Regions from separate parts of the Methylobacterium sp. OAE515 genome, predicted to be linked through region 2. Evidence: riboswitches for the same ligand, from Rfam matches in the RefSeq annotation. Region 2 holds a riboswitch; each other region holds the start of a gene.

The links. A riboswitch is a leader RNA that binds a small molecule or an ion and turns the genes downstream of it on or off. The one in region 2 is predicted to bind cobalamin.
Region 1: linked by a shared signal. The riboswitch ahead of ABIE45_RS24315 (TonB-dependent siderophore receptor) and the one ahead of ABIE45_RS11110 (CbtB domain-containing protein) in region 2 are both predicted to bind cobalamin.
Region 3: linked by a shared signal. The riboswitch ahead of ABIE45_RS21020 (TonB-dependent receptor domain-containing protein) and the one ahead of ABIE45_RS11110 (CbtB domain-containing protein) in region 2 are both predicted to bind cobalamin.

The regions. Positions count from the first base shown of each region.
Region 1 is NZ_JBGMUV010000001.1:4,977,284-4,980,534, reverse strand. Features, by position in the region: gene ABIE45_RS24325 (RluA family pseudouridine synthase) at 1-307, opposite strand, end outside; gene ABIE45_RS24320 (HigA family addiction module antitoxin) at 533-907, opposite strand; cobalamin riboswitch at 1,290-1,486, shown strand; gene ABIE45_RS24315 (TonB-dependent siderophore receptor) at 1,763-3,251, shown strand, end outside.
Region 2 is NZ_JBGMUV010000001.1:2,266,647-2,269,897, forward strand. Features, by position in the region: gene cobW (cobalamin biosynthesis protein CobW) at 1-321, opposite strand, end outside; gene ABIE45_RS11100 (DUF1636 domain-containing protein) at 318-719, opposite strand; gene ABIE45_RS11105 (CbtA family protein) at 712-1,449, opposite strand; gene ABIE45_RS11110 (CbtB domain-containing protein) at 1,466-1,648, opposite strand; cobalamin riboswitch at 1,682-1,877, opposite strand; gene ABIE45_RS11115 (S10 family peptidase) at 1,953-3,251, opposite strand, start outside.
Region 3 is NZ_JBGMUV010000001.1:4,314,837-4,318,087, forward strand. Features, by position in the region: gene ABIE45_RS21020 (TonB-dependent receptor domain-containing protein) at 1-1,988, opposite strand, end outside; cobalamin riboswitch at 2,095-2,292, opposite strand; gene ABIE45_RS21025 (cell wall hydrolase) at 2,544-3,128, shown strand.

The DNA of each region.
Region 1 (3,251 bases), 2.7 Mb from region 2:
GCCGCTTCGGCGCAGGTCTCGGTCCGGGCTTGGCGCCCGGTGCACCGCGCCCGGCCGGCGCCGTGTGGCGTGCCAGCGCACCGTCCGCGGCGGCACGGGGTTTTGGCGCCCGGGCCGGCGCGGCGGGTGCCGCACCGCCCCAGGGATCGCGCGCGCCGGCATCGTCGCCGCGGTTGCGGGCGGCGCGCTCGGCAGCGTCGCGGGCGCTGGTGCGCGGGCCGGTGCGGGCACGGCCGTTCGATTGGACCTTGCCGGCCTGTGGCTTACGCCCCTTCGGGCCGCCGCTTCTGGGAGGTCGTGTGTTCATGATTCCGCCGGCACCCGTCACCGCCTCGGACGGGACGTCCGGGCGCATAGGCCGCGGCGTCGCGGACGTCGGGACCGACGGGGTTGCCCGGCTGTAGCACCGCCCCGGCGCAGCGGCAAAGGCGGAGAGAGGGACGGGAGCGGCGTGAATAAACCGGTCTCGTCCGTCCGCGCCGAAAACGCGCCGCTTCTTGCGGCGTCTATGCGCCGTGGGTTCGGACGAACCTCAGCCGAACACGTGCCCACGTCGGATGATCGTCGGGGGCGGAGCGCTCGTTTCCTGAGCCTCCGATGCAGCCAAGTGGGATCTTGCCTTGGCGGCGAGTTCGCTCCGGAGGTTCTGACAGCGCTTGCGCACGTCGGCGATGTCGAACTGGGTCTGCATCTCCATCAAGGTCTCCATTTCGACCCCGAACACCATCTCGATCCGCAGAGCCAGTTCCGGAGACAGCGCGGCCTCCTCATTGAGGAAATCGAACAGCGTTTGACGCGGCACATCGAGCAATCCGGCTGCGTCCATGACGGTCAAGTTGCGCGGCTCGACGATATTCCGCCGCACATATCCACCCGGGTGGCCGGGATTTTCCAATCTGTAGCTCATCTCTATCGGCCCTCCTTTACTGGTCCCCGTTCGAAAGCGCTACCGACCCGCTCTGATCCGAGACCTGTGTTCGGATAATCCCGATCCTTCCATCGGCACGACACGCGTTCAGTACGCAGCAGCACGTAAAAAGTTCCAAGAGCATCCTACGGGATCGAACGTCTTCCTTTCTGGTTTAATATGAAAAAATACTCGATGTATTGCTTATTATTGAGAGCCTATATCATTATAAACAGAAATTTACTATCAGTACGCGCCTCTTCACCCTCGCGCGCTGTGGGCACGAAGCCCGCCATCGCCGTCTGATCTGCCCCCATGAGAACCGACGGGGTCCTCGGCCCACGCCGCCACCTCGTTCGGCTTGACGCGGATGAACCGTAAGGCCAAGCTTATCGGCGACGGTTCCCTTCGGGGATCAAAAGGGAACGCGGTGAGGGGCTCGCCCCGAGGCCGCGGCTGTCCCCGCAACTGTAAGCGGCGAGCCCTTCACCACCACGTCACTGGGTCACTGACCCGGGAAGACGGTGCGAGGGCGGCGACCCGCGAGCCAGGAGACCTGCCGTCAGCCGTGGTCACACGCGAAACGCGCTGGGCGGGGTTGTCCTGGCGGGTGTCGAGACGCCCGTGCATCCGCGCGGTCGGCGAGACCTCGTTCGCGGTGACGTGCCACAGCAAGCGCGCCCGCGACACCGCTCCCGATGCCCGTCCTGACCGTATCGATCGCCTTTGGGGTAGCCGCACGCACCTGCGCGTCTGCGCCCACCGAGCTTCCGATGATTCCGAGCAATTGTAATGTTATTACACTGCTTGTAGGACGAGCCGGCTGGCCCGCGCCGCGCACGGACCTCCTCTGCCATGTCACCTACGAACAATCGCACCAGATCGGGCGGGCCCGCACCGCTCTGCGGCGTGCTCCTCGCGCTCTTCGCGAGCCCGGCCGCCGCGCAGGAAACCGTCACCCTCGAGCAGCTCTCGGTTGAGGGGGATGGTGGCGGCTCGGACCGTGCCGTCCCGAACAGCCTCAACCTGCGCACCCGTGACCGGACCGCGAGCCGGATCGGCCTGACGCCCCTGGAGACGCCGGCCAGCCTCGACATCGTGTCGGGCGAGACCGCGCGGCTGCGCGGCCAGGACACGATTGCCGAGGCCGTGACCCAGGACGCCACCGGCATCACCACGATCGCCGCCCCCGGCAACGGCAACGGCGCGTTCACGTCCCGCGGCTTCGCCGGCCCGAACTCGATCCAGCAGCTCTACGACGGCACGCGCTTCTACGTGGGCGCCAACACCGTAACCTTCCCGTTCGATACCTGGAACGTCGAGCGGATCGAGGTGCTGCGCGGGCCGTCCTCGGTGCTCTACGGCGACGGCGCCATCGGCGGCGTCATCAACGTGGTGCCCAAGAAGCCGGTCTTCGTGCCGATCAACGCCGCGCGCGCGGTGGTGGGCACCGACGGCGTCGCGCGCCTCGCCCTCGATTCCGGCGGCGCACTTGGCCAAGCGGAGTTCGGCGACACCTTCGCGTACCGCCTCAACGTCAGCGGCAACCGCGCCGACGGCTGGATCCGCCCCGAGGGCGATTTCCGCAACCTCGCGGTCTCGGCCGCCCTGCTGTTCCAGCCGAGCCCGGACCTGGCGTTCACGCTGAGCCACGACCTCGGCTACCAGGAGCCCGCCCGCTATTGGGGCACGCCGCTAATCGAGGGACGGATCCCGGACCTGATCCGGTTCAACAACTACAACGTCCGCGACGCGAAGATCACCTGGGCCGACAACTGGACCCAGCTCAAGACCGAGTGGTCGCCCTCGGCCGACATCATGGTGCGCAACACCGCCTACCGGCTCACCAGCCGGCGCCACTGGCTCGACGTCGAGCAGTATTCCTACAATCGCGGCACTGGGCTGGTGGACCGGGGCGACTATCTCGAGATCTACCACAGCCAGGAGCAGGTCGGAGACCGGCTCGACGCGACGTTCCGGGGCAGCCTCTTCGGTTTCGCCAACCAGTTCGTCGCCGGGTTCGACGTGAACCACATCGACTTCCGGCACACCAACAACTTCTATTTCGACGCTCCGACAACCAGCGTACCGCTCACTGGCTACGATCCGGGCTTCTTCCCGCAGAACGGCCAGGCGCGTCCGGCCTACGCCACGCAGACGAGCCAGGCCTCGGTCTTCGCCGAGGACCGGGTAATCCTGTCGGAGAAGCTGTCGTTCCTCACGGGCGTGCGCCTCGACGTGCCGACGCTGCACCGGGAGGATCTGCAGACGGGCTCGCGGTTCGAGAAGACCTACCGGGCGCTGGGCTACCGGTTCGGCCTCGTCTACAATCCGACGCCGGACA
Region 2 (3,251 bases):
GGCGAGGCCCGAGGTCTCGATCAGGATGTGCTCCGGCGGCTCGGCGCGGGACAGCAGCGTCTCCAGCGCCGGCACGAAATCGTCCGCGACGGTGCAGCAGATGCAGCCGTTCGGCAGCTCAACGATGGAGTCCTCAGTGCAGCCCTCGACGCCGCAGGCGGCCAGGAACGACTTGTCGAAGCCGACATCGCCGAACTCGTTCACCAGGATGGCGAGGCGACGACCCTTGGCGTTCTCCACCACGTGGCGGACCAGCGTGGTCTTCCCGGCACCGAGGAAGCCCGTGACGATGGTGCAGGGGATTTTGTTCACGAGGGTCATTCCGCGGCCTCCAGGGTGCCGGCGGTGCGCGGGCGGGGTTCGGGAAAAGGGGGGATGCGGGCGATCACGCCCTTGCGGAACTCGGCCGGGCGCTCGCGCCAGGGCACGATGCCGTCCGGCGTCGCCGCGTAGGCCGCGAGCCCGGCGAGGATGGTCTCGGCGGAGGCCGCCGGATCCATGTCGCCGTACACGTAGGTCCAGCGGTCGGCCGAGGCGACCGCCACCGTGCAGGGGCGCTTGCACACCGACAGGCACTCGACCGGCTCGACCCGCAGATCCGGGGCATCGCCGGCGCGGTCCCGCAGGGCCTCGAGCAGGCGCGCGCCGGCCCGGGGACCGGCCGCGTCGTCACCCTCGCGGCGGCAGGTGGTGCAGACGTACAGGACGGTCTCAGACACGGGCGGTCCCCGCTGCCGTCTCGCGCGAGAAGGCCTGCCACGCCCAGCCGAGGCCGAGTCCGATCAGCATCCAGAACACGAAGCTGATCGCCAGCGAGCGGGCCGCGAACTGTGCGGCCAGCGCGGCGGGCAGCTCGGACGCGCCCTCCGGTGCCGGCGGCGCGCCGACGGCGTGTGGCGCGACGATCAGGACGAGTCCGCCCAGGATCGCGATCAGCGAGCGCCGGATCCCGATCAAGTACAGGCCCATCCCTGTGGCGGCGGCGGTCATCACCCACCAGAGCTGCCGTGCGGCGAGCGGCGCGGCCTCGCTGCCGGGCAGTTCCGGCGGCAGGCCGAGACCCGGGGCGAGGGCGACGCTGGCGAAACCCGCCACCGCGAAGGCGAGGCCGACCTGCGGCGTCGGATCGCGCCCGCAGGCGAGCATCACGGCGCCGAGCAGCAGGGCGTAGCCCACGCCGCCGACCAGGGTCGCAAGCGCGGTGAACGCCATGCGCGGGAGGCCTTCGCCGGGCTGCCATTCCGGCGCGGCGTCGGGCGCGGCATGGTCGTGCCCGGCATGCGCCAGCACGATCGGCAGGCCGATCGTCGCCTGATGCGTCGGTTCCTTGTGCTCGTAGCGCTCGGCCGCCACGATCAGCGGCGAGGTCAGCGTGAGTTCGAGCCCCGTCACGACCGCAGCCGCGAGGAAGCCGGCGGCGAGCGCCGCCGACAGAAGCCGGATGATCATCCCTGCGACGCAGGCGTCAGTGGCAGGGGAAGTTCTGGGTGTGCCGGAAGTCGTGCGCCGCGTTGTGGAGCGCGATCGCCGGCGAGAAGCCCGCCATGAACAGGAGGCCGAGGCCCAGGAAGGCCGCAAGCGCGACGGCGACCGAACGCTCGGACGAGCGGGTGCCGGAGGCGACGGGGGCGAGGGTCGAGGTGGTCATCAACATGTCTCCAGCCGCCCCACCGGCGGCATTCCGGGATCCTGGCGTGACGGCAGGTCTCCTGGCTCGCAGCTCTGCGCGCCTGCCGCCTTCCCGGATCGCTCCGGTGGCGCTCTGGCAGGCGCTCGCCGCTCACAGTTGCGGGGGCAGCCGCGGAGTCGAGGCTCGCGCCCCTCACCGCATTCCCTTTTCACCCCGTTGCCGGGGCACCGTCACGGAGCCGTTGTAGACGCATGGCGGCTTGCGCACAACGGAGTGGCGAGCGGTAAGATCCGGATTATCCAGAGCGCGCGCCTCTCATCGCTCAGGGCGTATCCTTGAGGCGCTCCGCGGGCGCTCCCGCCGGTGCCGGTCCGGCGTCGCGCGCCTTCATGGCATCCGCGTAGAGCCGCTCCACATCCGCCTTGAACGCGGCGCGGGAATCCGGCCGCGTGTAGAACATGTGGCCGCCGGGGTAGACCGCGAGGCTGACGCGACCGGCGCCGTAGGCCGGGACCTGCGCGAGCAGGAGCTTCGAGGCGTAGTAGGGCGTCACGAGATCCGTGAAGCCGTGCGCCACCAGCACCCGCAGACGGCCATCGAGCGCCAGGGTGCTCTTGAGGTTCGACAGCACCTCGGGCGCCTGCCGGCCCGACCCCCAGCTCCAGCCGCGGTTCACCGCATTGTTCAGGAGTTCGTAGCGCATATTGGGCACGGGCCATTTCAGAGTGCGCGCGTAAAGGTCGAGCATTGCGCTGGTCAGCGGCGCCTGCAGCGCGGTCAGCTGCGGGTCGTCGAAGCTCGATTGGGCCGCGTCCGGATTGGGATCCCAGCCGGTGATGCCGGTATCGTAAGCGCTGGTCACGCGACCCTCGGCGCGGTCGATCTCGCGCTGGACGCTGCGGGTCGACAGGCGCGCGGCCTGCGCCCGCACCAGGGCGGCATCGAGCCCGACCAGGGGTGCGACCCGCTCGGTCATGCGTGCCACGGCGGTCGCGTCGCTCGGCCCCTTGAGCAGGTCCGCCAGATAGGCGCCCGAGGCGTACGATTCGGCGTCCTTCAGGAGCGCCGGGGTCGGGATTGTGCCGGACCGCTCCAGGGCGCCGGCCGCCAGGGAGGGCAGCTTCAGGACGTAGCCCCAGGGGTTGGCACGCGGCGTTTCCAGCCACGCAAAGTCCAGAACCGGCGAGAGCAGCACCATCCCGGACAGGCCGACCCCGATATCGTCCTGAAGCTTCTCGGTGATGAGCGGCCCGCGGAAACCGCCGTAGCTCTCGCCGACGTAGAATTTCGGGCTCGCCATCCGGTCGTTGACGCGCAGGTAGCGAGCGATGACCGCAGCCAGGGTCGAGGCGTCGGAATCGATGTTCCAATAGGCCTTGCCGTTGCCGTCCGCAGCGCGGCTGTAGCCGGTGCCGACCGGGTCGATGAAGACCAGATCGGTGAAGCCGAGCCACGTCCCGTCATTGGGCGTGAGCGCCACAGGCTGCGAGGGGCTGATGCTGTCGCCGCCCGTGGGCAGTCGCCAGGGTCCGATCGCGCCGATGTTGAGATAGGCGGAAGCCGCGCCGGGCCCGCCATTCACCGCGAAGGTGACGGGGCGCTCGCGACCGACTTCCGGCGC
Region 3 (3,251 bases), 2.0 Mb from region 2:
CCGTTGTCGAAGGCGTAGCCGATCCGGCCGTTGAAGAGCGCGGTCGCCCGTGAGCGGATCGCATCGTCCTCGATCAGCGGCCGGCCCCCGAAATAGCAGAACCGCAACGATCCGAACCAGCCGAGCGGCTCGCCGAAGGTGACGCCGGCCGACGCGATGGTGGTGGGCGTCTCCGGGACCCGGTTGCCCACCGGGTCGTAACTGGAGAACCGGGCATTGGTGATCGTCAGATCGCCCTCCAGCGAGAGCCAGGGCGTCACCGCGTAGCGGTTCGTCCACTCGACCCCGAAGCGCCGGGTCGGACGGCTCGGCTCCGTGGTGCCGGTATCGCCCTGGAAGATGTTCTCGGACGCGAAGTCGAGCCGGAACAGGGCGAGGCTCGTCTCAAGCCCAGGGAGCGAGCGGTTGCGCAGACCCACCTCGTAGCCCGTGGAGGGCACCAGGAACGGCGAGCGGGTGATGTTGAACAGGGGGCTCGCGGGATCCACCGTGGCGGTGACGCCGCGCGCGTCGTTCGAGTGGAAGCCGCCGCCGTAATTCACGTAGAATTCGGTGGCGAACCAGGGACCGAGCACGAGCCCGAGCTTCGGGTTGACGATCCCGTCGGTCGCCTTGCCCGAGTTGGCCGGCGTGTCCGAACGGACATCGGCGAAGTAGCCGTCGGCGCGCACGCCCACGCTCGTGCGCAGCCACTCGGTCCAGCGCACCCGCGTGTCCAGGTAGAGGGCACCGCTCGACTCCAGCACCCGGTCGTCGAGCACGGTCGCGCGGTACTGGCGGGAGGCGGTGTTGAACAGGCCGACCCGGATCGAGTCGGTGCGGGTCTGCGCGCCGATCTCGACCTCCAGCGGTCGGCCGAACAGGTCCCCCTGGAAGATGTGCAGCACCTCGCCGCCGCCGAGGATGCGCTGGTCGCGCTGGTGGAACTGGTCGCCGCTGACGGGATCGTTGAGGAAATAGGTGAAGTCGTTGAACAGGTTCATCTGATAGCGGATCACGTAGGCCGAGGCCCACGTCACGCCGGTCTCGTCCGTCGCGCTGAACCGTCCCGAGAGCGAGAAGCGTCCGCTGTCGCCGCCATCCGTGGGATTGAGCGTGCCGTAGCGGCCGATCAGCCCTTCCCCCACGGCGCGCTCCGGGATTTGGTTGGTGGCGGTCCAGCGGGCCGCGTAGGCCATGCCGGTGATCGAGAACCCGTCCAGCGCCGTGCCCTGGCTGTAGCGGGCCACCCCGTTGATCTTGCGCAGCGCGTCCGCGACCACCCAAGGGCCATCGTAGACCTGAGCTTCGCCTGCCAGGAGGAGGTTGCCCTCCCCGAGCGGCACGGTCGTGATCGACAGGGCCCGCTTGTAGCCGAACGAGCCGATCGAGGTCAGGGCGAGGTTCTTGGCGGTCGTGTCGAGATAGTCGATCCGCACCGAGCCCGCCGAGGCGAAGTCGCCGTCGCGCACGAAGTACGGCCCCTTGTGGAACGCGACTGCGCCGACAAGCTCCGGGATCAGGAAGTTGAGGTCGGCGTAGCCCTGCCCGTGGGCGTGGGTGCGCATGTTCACCGGCATGCCGTCGACGCTGATGGCGATATCGGTGCCGTGGTCGAGGTTGAAGCCGCGCAGGAAGTACTGGTTGGCCTTCCCCTCCCCGGAATGCTGGGTGACGATCAGACCCGGCACCGCCTCCAGCACCTCGCCGGGGCGCGTCACCGGCCGGCTGTTGAGCTGCGCGCTCGTGATCACGCCGGCGCTGGCCGAGTCCACGGTGAGCAGCGGACCGCCGATCCCGGTCGTGCCGCCGACATACCCGGCGCTCGCCGACAAGCCGATCCGTGCGGGGACCGTCGGCTCGGCGGTCACCGAGATTTCGTCGAGCTGCGTCTCGGCGCCGGAGACGGGGCCGGACCGGTCCTGGGCTGAGGCGGCGGACGTCAGGGCTGCCAAGGCTGCCAAGGCGGCAAGGGCTGGGAGCGCGGAGCGCACGGACGGACGGGACATGGGACCTCGGGCGGCGGCAGTGGCACGTCACCGCGAACGAGGCCGTGCCGGCCGCTCCCGCGACCGTCTCCGGCATCCCCCGGGACACCCCGCCCGGCGGACCTCGCGTGTGACCACGGCAGACGGCAGGTCTCCTGGCTCGCGGGTCGCCGCCCTCGCGTCGTCTTCCCGGGCGAGGTCGCCCAGTGACGTGGTGACGCGAAGGCTCACCGCTTACAGTTGCGGGGGCAGCCGCGGCTTTGGGTCGAACCCGCACCGCATTCCCTTTTGATCCCCGAGGGGAACCGTCGCGGGCACCATGGGTCGTGCGCCCGGAGCAGGTCAACGGGCCGGCCCGGGTTCACGCGCGCTGTGGCCTGCGCACGACACCGCCGTGCCCGCGCCTCGGCTGCCCGACCAGGCCGGAGACCTGAGCCGTGCAGGTGGCCGTCGCCACATCATCGCCGTGAACGTGCAGTCAAGCTTGGCCAACGCCAGGTCGGTGAGAGGCGCCGGCCCGAACAGGGTGGCCGCCGCGTGGCGGAACGCGGCTGAAGGAGCACGGAGCGCAGATGCATGCAGGGTAGCGAGAGGACGAAGATTGCTCCTGTCCTGGGTGTCATCGCGATGACCTGCACCCTGGGCGCCTGCAATACTGGCGCGCCGGTGCTCACGACAGGGTCGATTCCGGGTCACAAGCCGCCGATGGTCGTCAGCGATGCCGAGCGCGATTGTCTCGGTCGGGCCATGTATTTCGAGTCGAACCGCAGCGATGGGGATGGGCTGATCGCCGTCGGCACCGTTGTCATGAACCGGCTGGAGAACGCGATCTTCCCGGGCGGCATCTGCGCCGTGGTGGGCCAGCCGGGACAGTTCGCTCCGGGCGTCCTGACCAAGCCGATGCAGGACAAGGACCTCCAGAAGGTCGCCGATGCGGCCGACGCCGTCCTGGCAGGCGAGCGGCACCCGAAGGTCGGGAAGGCGATGTACTTCCACACCGCGGGCCGGCACTTCCCCTACAACAACATGCATTACGTGGCTGTCGCCGGCGGCAACGCCTTCTATGAGAAGCGCGATTCACGATCGGCCCAGCGCGAGAAGGCGCAATTGCCGGCCTCTGTCTCGACCTATGCGGCCGCACCGGGAGCGCCCACGCCGTAAAGCCGAGCGCGCGGTAGCGAGACATCGTGCGCGCGGGTCGACAGCATCTCTCCGGTCCGGCGTCTCCGGGACGTCCGGCGCGGGCCCATCGAAGCCTGCGGCCGGACACGAGCGGCGTCCGCC